Regions from separate parts of the Paenibacillus sp. FSL R5-192 genome, predicted to be linked through region 1. Evidence: predicted binding sites of a transcription regulator. Region 1 holds the regulator's gene; the other holds the start of a gene.
What was found. Region 1 encodes LexA, which represses DNA repair genes until DNA is damaged. Its sites were predicted from a motif close to CGAACATATGTTCG; they were not measured.

Region 1 (4,441 bases):
GGGAACAAAAGACTGCGTCCCTTAAAGACTTCTTCACCTGGTGTACCTGTGATTGGTTGACCACTTTTTTTGCGTTGCTGATTTAACTGCTTGGAATTTTTCTTAACCGTTCTCTCGAACGAACGCGACATGAGAATCCCCCTTATGTGTCTTTGTATCGGCTTACATAATTGCAAACCAACATTTCCCCCTATAAATTGCACACTCAAAATAACAGGAAGAAACCTAAATATCATAATGATATCATTAGGTTTCGTTAGTGTTTGAGTTTGCCTTGGTGGCCTTTGTCATTCTCATCATCAACAATCTCAATGGTATCCAGTTGTTGTCTGAAATTGCTGCGAATATTACTCAAATAAATCTCTCTTAGCTCGGCACGTTCAGCAAGCTCTTCCTCCGACAATCCAGTGGACTTTTGCTTACGAGCCAATTCGTTAATGCGTGCTACCAGACTATCTATATCCAAGCTTGTCCCCTCCAAAAATACAAAGTCATATTAACTTTGCCATTATAAAGGCTGCTTGTCAAGCTGACACGCGCTAACACTCATTGATGTGCATTTTATTCTGCAAATTGCGGTAGAGCTAGTACTTGTCCCACTTGGATGGAAGTTGTATGAAGTTGATTCACTTTCTTAATTGCTTCTATATAAATACGTGTATCCATATTCGTCGGTTTATGTTCCAAAGAAATACTCCATAATGTTTCCCCTTGTGAAACAGCGATCTTTCCTCCAGGCAGAACATCATTCTCATTGCCGGCAAATACAGTTAAAACGGTGCTGCATCCAATAAATATAATCATAGAGGTAATGGCTACCTTTAACATCCATGAAGAAATCTTGAAACGCGCTAAAACCTTCTTGTAGTTCCCTATGTTAGACTTCACCAGTTCCGAATTGATTGGTTCATAGATGCTTTGATAAGTAGAATATCTCATTAAATACCCGCCTCCAAACGTTTGTTCCTATCTGTTGAAATCAATATAACACGAACACTTGTTTTGTTCAATAGATTTTTAGAACAATTGTTCGCTTCTTTTTTAGAAGGAGCAATATCTTATTTCAAGTCCTTTTGTAAAACATTTGCAGTATTATACTCTGACTTTTGGACAATTTCTGTTCTATAAGCTAAAAAACACTGATTTAATGCTATTTTATTTAGAACTTATGTTTGTACGAACGGAGGTTCTATGTTATAATTTTCCCAAACGTTACTAAAATGGGGTTGATACGGTATGTCGAAGATATCCAGCAGGCAGCAGGCTATTCTGGAGTTTATACGAAATGAAGTCCGGTTGAAGGGGTATCCTCCTTCCGTACGGGAAATTGGTGAAGCAGTTGGACTGGCTTCCAGTTCAACAGTACATGGACATTTGGATCGTTTGGAGAAAAAAGGTTTGATCCGACGCGACCCTACCAAGCCAAGAGCCATTGAGCTTTTGAGCCAGGAAGAATCTGAGCATTCTCATCAATTTGCTCATAGCGTTGCACGTATCCCTGTAGTTGGTAAGGTTACAGCCGGGGTTCCAATCACTGCAACCGAGAACATTGAAGACTACTTCCCTCTTCCTACACATTATGTAGGCGAACAGAAAGTGTTTATGCTTTCAGTAGTGGGAGATAGTATGGTGGAAGCTGGAATCGTTAACGGAGATTACGTTATTGTCCGTCAACAGCAAACTGCTGATAACGGTGATATCGTCGTTGCAATGACTGAAGACGATGAAGCTACAGTGAAAACGTTCTATAAAGAGAAAGATCATATTCGCCTTCAACCGGAGAATGCGACCTTCGAACCTTTACGTTTGAAACATGTTAGTATTCTGGGTAAAGTCATTGGCCTTTTCCGAGATATTCATTAATATTTAACTTGAGTAACAAAACTAGATGTAATGAAATACGAAAGAGGTTGTCCTGATCAACAGGACAACCTCTTTTTTCTTGTTTATGTTATTTTAGCGGCTAATTATTTACTTCGTTTCAAAATACTCTTGTGATGCGAGAACACATCAAAGCTCTGTTGTCCGTGATATGAGCCCATACCGCTCTCTCCTACACCACCAAACGGGAGATAGTGTGAAGTCATATGAGAAAGTGTGTCATTAATACATCCCCCACCGAAGGATACTTGATTCAGAACCTGATCCTGCAGCTGCTCATCCTGTGTGAAGAGATATAGCGCCAATGGTTTTGGCCGGCGAACAATCTCATCTAGCATAGGATTCAGGTCACTGTACGTAAATACAGGAAGAATCGGACCAAAGATCTCTTCTTGCATGACAGCTGATTCCCAGTTCACATCTCCAAGTACAGTCGGCTCAATGAGCAACTGCTCTCGTACAGAACGTCCACCAATCAGCGTTTTGCCATCTGTTAGGAATTTCGACAACCGATCAAAGTTACGCGAGTTAACAATATGCGGGAAATCAGCGTTCTGTAACACATCGTCCCCAAATTTATCTTTGATCTCTGCGCCAATCAGATTGATCAATTCGTCATGAACTTGTTCATGTACAAGCAAATAATCCGGAGCAACGCAAGTTTGGCCTGCATTCAGGAACTTACCACGAACAATACGCTGGGCCACCAGCTTCAGTTCTGCATCGTTATGGACAATAGCAGGACTCTTGCCCCCTAGCTCCAGGGTTACAGGAGTCAAATGCTCCGCAGCTGCCTTCATAACAATGCGACCAACACCTGTGCTTCCTGTGAAGAAAATATAATCAAACTTCTCTTTCAACAATGCTGTACTTGCTTCAACTTCCCCTTCCATAACGGCGATATACTCCTGAGGGAAGATCTCCTGAATCAGATCATATGTCAGACGAGATACCGCTGGTGTTAATTCAGAAGGCTTGATAACTGCACAGTTACCGGCTGCAATTGCTCCAATCAGTGGACCAAAGGCCAGTTGGAAAGGATAGTTCCAAGGTGCAATAATAAGAGCCACTCCGTATGGTTCAGGGTAAATGGTGCTCACACCATCCGGCATAGCCGAATTGGTTGGGACTTGTTTTGGTGCAGCCCATTCCTGCAGGTGTTCTAATGCAAAATCCAGTTCACCCAAAACAATGCGAATCTCGGAACCGTAAGCTTCCGCCTCTGATTTGTTCAAATCTGCCTGAAGTGCATCTTGAATCCGTTGTTGATACTTTTCAATTCCTTTTCTAAGCTGTTGAAGCGCATTAATCCGATAATCAATATTTTTAGTTTGACCTGTATAAAAAAATGTACGTTGTTCTGTCACAAGTTGTTTAGCCTGATCCATATTAACATCTCCAATTAATTATTTAAAATTAAATTGTTCAAAATTTAATTAAAGTATACCTCTTCTATATGAAACTTTCAACATACAAATGAAACATCCATTTGTATGTATTTGAACGATGGTTGGAATTTTAAATGAGTGAATGCTAGTATTCCTTTCTATTTCATGGCTATCAGAATTTCTAAGGAAGTTTGATTTAAATCTTTTGCTTCAGACAGTTTAATATTAATGAAAAGTGAGTTTTGCGATTATCTAAATCGACGAACGAATATGTTTGTTATAAAGGTAAGCCTTGGTCACAGATAAACACAAAAATGTTACGTGGGCAAGTGAAGAAGAATCAGGGGACATGTTTTGGCAATTTGCTTTCAGATGATTTATCCATTCCCGGCCACAACTTCACAACGAGCAGATTTTAATCCAACAACTACTCCTGAGAGCTGTCTTCGAAGAAAGGGTTAAATAATATCAAATCAACTTGTACTACTTCTATTAAAAAAAGTCATCTAGTATCTCACTCATCCGCTGCATTTCATGATCGTCCAAATCTGTTTAGATTGGATATACTACTTAATCAGTTGGAGGAATTTTTGGAAGTTACGTTAGTAGATCTGTAGGGGGTGAAATACAAATCACAATGTAATATATATCATAATTTTACATAGAATTATATGGTATTTTTAGAAAGTAAAGTTTTATAATTCATTCAAAAAAATTTAGGAGGTATTTACATGAAAAAGAAACTAGCCACAATTGGAGCGCTCACTGCTATAGTAGCAAGTATTGCTGTTCCAGCATCACTTGCTTCTGCCTCATCTTCTGTTCAAGGTTCTGTAACTGCACAAAGTGTTACGATTCAGGCGACGCAAAAATATGTGAGATATTCAGATGCTAACAATAAGTATGGAGATGCGAAGTATGTTCCAAAGACATATACTTATGCTGATGGAGTTTGGTATGGAGTACTCAATCTAGCATCTACTACCTACTCAAACGGATTATATTACGGAAACTATGAAGGTTACGTAACGAAAATGGAGTAATTTTGTCATCACAATAAAATTCACGTATATTAAATATAACAATACTAAAAGAAGGCTTCTGAATTCTAAAGTGTACCCTTTGTAAAGGACATTTTGAAAAAAAACTAGGCAACTTGTTGAAGCTGCTGT
Region 2 (4,441 bases), 330 kb from region 1:
TCTGCGGTAAAACGTACCACCTGGAAAACACCTGTTTCGCAACCGTAAATCCGCAGAAGCCCGAACAATTGCTTGAGGAAGAACGCCAGGTGATGGAAAAGCTGTTGTTTTCCGTTCAGCATTCCGAAAAGATGGCCAGACATATGAATTTTCTCATGAAAAAGGGCAGCCTTTATTTAAAATACAACGGGAATTTGTTAATCCACGGCTGTATTCCTTTGGATGAAGAAGGAAATATGGAAGAAATGCAGATTGAAGACAAGACATATGCGGGCCGTCAATTGCTTGATGTTTTTGAAGATTATTTACGTTACGCCTTTGCGCATCCGGAAGAGACAGAAGATCTGGCGACGGATATGGTATGGTACATCTGGACAGGAGAATGTTCCTCGCTCTTTGGAAAGAGAGAAATGACCACTTTTGAACGGTATTTTATCCAAGATAAAGAAGCACATAAAGAGAGAAAGAATCCTTACTACCATTTACGTGAAAATGAAGATATCTGTCGAATAATCTTGCAGGAGTTTGATTTGAATCCAGATCATGGACATGTCATTAACGGGCACACGCCAGTCAAAGAAATTAGTGGAGAGAGCCCTGTTAAAGCAAACGGAAAAATGATCGTGATTGACGGCGGTTTTTCCAAAGCCTATCAATCCACAACGGGCATTGCCGGATATACCTTGTTGTACAATTCCTTTGGCATGCAGCTCGTTGCCCACAAGAAATTTAATTCAAAAGAAGATGTGTTATGTAACGGAACGGACGTGTTATCTCTAAAAAGATTGGTGGACAAAGAACTGGCGCGGAAGCTGGTGAGGGAAACCAATGTCGGAGAAAAGCTGTTGCAGAAAATTTCAAATTTGAAGGATCTATTAGACTATCGCCACATGAAATGAAACGATTGCTAAAAGTACACATTCGGATCAACCGTTTGAGTGCAATATGACATAGACGCTCGTATTGGGCAGGGAAGTAATAATCTCCTGTCTGTACGAGCCTTTCTTTTTTCACAGTGCGATTTAACAACAAACTTTATGACTTAACAGTTGAACTAACGGCGGATTTTCAATTGGTGGAGGGGAGAAAGATATGGACTACAATTCACGGAAGGAAGCGTTTTTTGAGACGAAACGGTTCCGTAACTGTACCATAGCGGCAGGTCGCCGTCATACCGTTGCTCTTAAATCTGACGGAACAGTAATAGCTGTGGGGGATAATAAATATGGTCAATGTAAGGTAAGCAATTGGTGCCATATCGTCGCAGTTGCGGCTGGTAATGTTCATATGGCTACGAACACCGGTAATGCCCATACCGTTGGTCTTAAATCTGATGGGACTGTAACAGCTATAGGTTGGAATAAGCATGACCAATGCAATGTAAGCGAATGGCGCGATATTGTAACCGTTTCGGCAGGTTGGTGCCGTACGGTTGGGGTTAAATCAGATGGCACCGTGGTTGCGGTGGGGCGAAATAATGAAGGGGAATGCAACGTGAGCAGCTGGCGCAATATTGTATCGGTCACGACGGGTGACTGGCATACAGTTGGTCTAAAATTAAACGGAACGGTAACAGCAGTTGGTAACAATAAATATAACCAATGTAACGTAAACGACTGGGGCGACATATTGGCTGTTTCGGCGGGGTATCTTCATACAGTTGGGCTCAAATCGGATGGGACGGTACTGGCTGTGGGAAGAAATAATGATGGTGAATGCGACGTAAGCAGTTGGCGCGATATTGTAGCAGTTGCAGCGGGGAGTTATCATATTGTTGGTCTTAAGTCTGACGGTACAATGGTTTCGGTGGGTTCGAATAAACATCACCAATGCGATGTAAGTGGCTGGCACGAAATTCGAGCTATTTCAGCGGGGTGTGCCCATACGATTGGACTGAAATCGGATGGTACGATGGTTGCTGTGGGTGATAATGATTATGGACAATGTGATGTAAGCGGATGGAGTAACATTCAACCATAAAATACTACGAAAGCAGCAGCTGATGTCGGCTGCTTTTGTTATTTGTCGTGGGACAAGAACATGGTTTTATTGCCCATTTGATGGATGTATATCATAGAGGAGTAGTAGAGTGTGAGCACTGTAATGTGCTGGAAGAGGCATTGTTTGACTTCTGGAATGTGAAACCGGGGGTAGATCCGGGTGAAAGTAAATATACCAATGAGACGATAGCTCAAACAACAAGGAGGCAACCGATCAACGTGATCGGCTGTTTTTGTTTAACTAACTTTGTGAATGAAAACTGTGTTTACAGGTGGGAGTTCAAATGCTGGAGAAGCTGGTGTGACTTAGTATGATTTGAATCCATCACTTCGTCGTGGTCTACTATAAATATTTACCTCTTGCATAAGGAACATGTGTTCTGTTTATAATATATACAAACATACGTTCTTAAAAGTACAGGAGTGATTACAGTGTTGACTAAGCAACGAACCATTATGCTCATTGATATACAGAGCTTTTATGCTTCAGTCGAAAAGGCAAAAATGCCTCAATACAAAAATAGACCATTAGCTGTTGCGGGAGACCCCGCAAGACGCTCTGGAATTATCCTAGCCGCTTGTCCACTAGCCAAAGCGAAGGGTGTGTCTACCGCGGAACCACTCTGGCAGTCTCTTCAGAAGTGCCCTGAACTGATCATTGTGAGACCACACATGCAAGAATATATCGAAGTATCCACTCAAATCATGTCCATTATTGAAGAGTTCACCGATCTGGTCGAACCGTACAGTATAGACGAATTATTCGCTGATTTTACAGGGTCTATGCATCTATTCGGTAATGATCCAGTCGATTTGGCCAAGCAAATTCAAGACAAAATCTATAATGAAACAGGCGTTTACGCGAGAGCTGGCATTGGTGAAAACAAAATCATCAGTAAATTATGCTGCGATATGATCGCTAAAAAAGCAGAGGGGGGTATTTTCCACTTAAAAAAAGAGGAATTACACCTCCATATTGGAGATAAGCCCATCCGCGATATGTGGGGGATCGGCTCAAGAATGGAAAAACATCTGTGGAAGATGGGCATCCGAACCATTAGAGACCTGGCAAATACACCTCTTTCCAAATTAAGAAGTAAGTGGGGTGTTAATGGAGAAGTCATCTGGCGAGTCGCAAATGGACTCGACAATTCGCCGGTAACCGTCAACACGCACAGTACACAAAAAGATATCGGAAACGGAATGACCCTGCCTAGAGATTTCACAGAGGCTTGGGAGATCGAAGTGGTTATTCTCGATATCTGCACAGAAGTATGCAGAAGAGCCCGCAAAAAGGGACTGATGAGTAGTGTCGTATCCGTAAGTGTATCTGGAGCGGATTTTGACCACCCCACTGGTTTTCACAGGCAGGTTAAACTGTCTGATCCTACAAACATAACCGTTGATGTATGCAAGATAGCCAAACGTATATTCCATCAACACTGGGATGGGCAACCTGTGCGCCGTGTAGGCGTATCCCTGTCTCAATTATCCAACGCGGATACATATCAACTATCTTTTTTTGATGATCAAGAGCAGAAACGGGCCATTGATCAGGTGATGGACGACATTAAGGATCGATTTGGCGACATTGCCATTCTACGAGCAAGCTCCATTACGGCTGCGGGTCAAGCGATCGATCGAGCATCTAAAATTGGGGGGCATTATAAATGAGCAAAAAACTGGAGGCCAATGGATTATGGGAATCGAGCCGCATGATGCTTCCTCAACATAAAGAACGAATTATACAGCATCGTACTCAAGTTCATTATCTAACGAAACCGCTGATCCATGAAGATGAGTGGGAGATTATTACACAAAATATAGATATGTCGCTCAATTATACATTGCAAGCCACCTTTGCAATATTTACTGAGTCAGGCAATCGGTATATACACGGGATCGTCACTTCAGTCAGTACCTTTGGAAAGAAAATCAAAATTGAAATGGAGAATGGATTTGAATGGGTCGATTTTGATCAATTGGTCGCTGTAAAACTTGAAGAAGGAGGCGTATAAAGTGCGACAGACTTTCGAGGAACTTTCACTCGTGAAGAGGGTGGTAGAGCTCCCTTATCTTTTAGGTGCTCTGGAGGTAGATAAGCATAAAATATACGCTTCAAACTTTAAGATGAAATCTGTGTATGTTGACTACCTGGACGGTACCCAAAAGAAAATTGCTTTAGAAATGTACAAATCAAAACAAACGCTAAAGGAACATCATATTAAAATCATAGATGAAGTGAGATCTGATCTGAGTTTAACGGTAGATTATTCGGTGAGAGGTTACATTCATAAAATGACATTATTATGGAGCAAAGTGAAAGTGGATGTAACCTTAATGCTTACCGAACATATGAACGTTGATATTACTGAATTGCCCACATGAACATAGAAAATAAGAATCTAACTCATGGATGCAACAAGTACAAGCAGATCTTT

Region 2: C161_RS25315 (DNA polymerase IV) is a predicted target of LexA. The motif match lies at 2,397-2,410, and genes of this name have one in related genera.

Annotation. Positions count from the first base shown of each region.
Region 1 is NZ_ASPR01000049.1:345,340-349,780, forward strand. It holds gene C161_RS26765 (hypothetical protein) at 1-131, opposite strand, end outside; gene C161_RS26770 (DUF896 domain-containing protein) at 257-466, opposite strand; gene C161_RS26775 (LysM peptidoglycan-binding domain-containing protein) at 562-939, opposite strand; gene lexA (transcriptional repressor LexA) at 1,237-1,863, shown strand; gene C161_RS26785 (aldehyde dehydrogenase) at 1,968-3,269, opposite strand; gene C161_RS26790 (hypothetical protein) at 4,001-4,312, shown strand; partial or broken gene C161_RS32150 (IS3 family transposase) at 4,417-4,441, opposite strand, start outside.
Region 2 is NZ_ASPR01000049.1:19,327-23,767, forward strand. It holds gene C161_RS25305 (fructose-bisphosphatase class III) at 1-899, shown strand, start outside; gene C161_RS25310 (RCC1 domain-containing protein) at 1,093-1,980, shown strand; gene C161_RS25315 (DNA polymerase IV) at 2,457-3,674, shown strand; gene C161_RS25320 (YolD-like family protein) at 3,671-4,018, shown strand; gene C161_RS25325 (hypothetical protein) at 4,020-4,388, shown strand.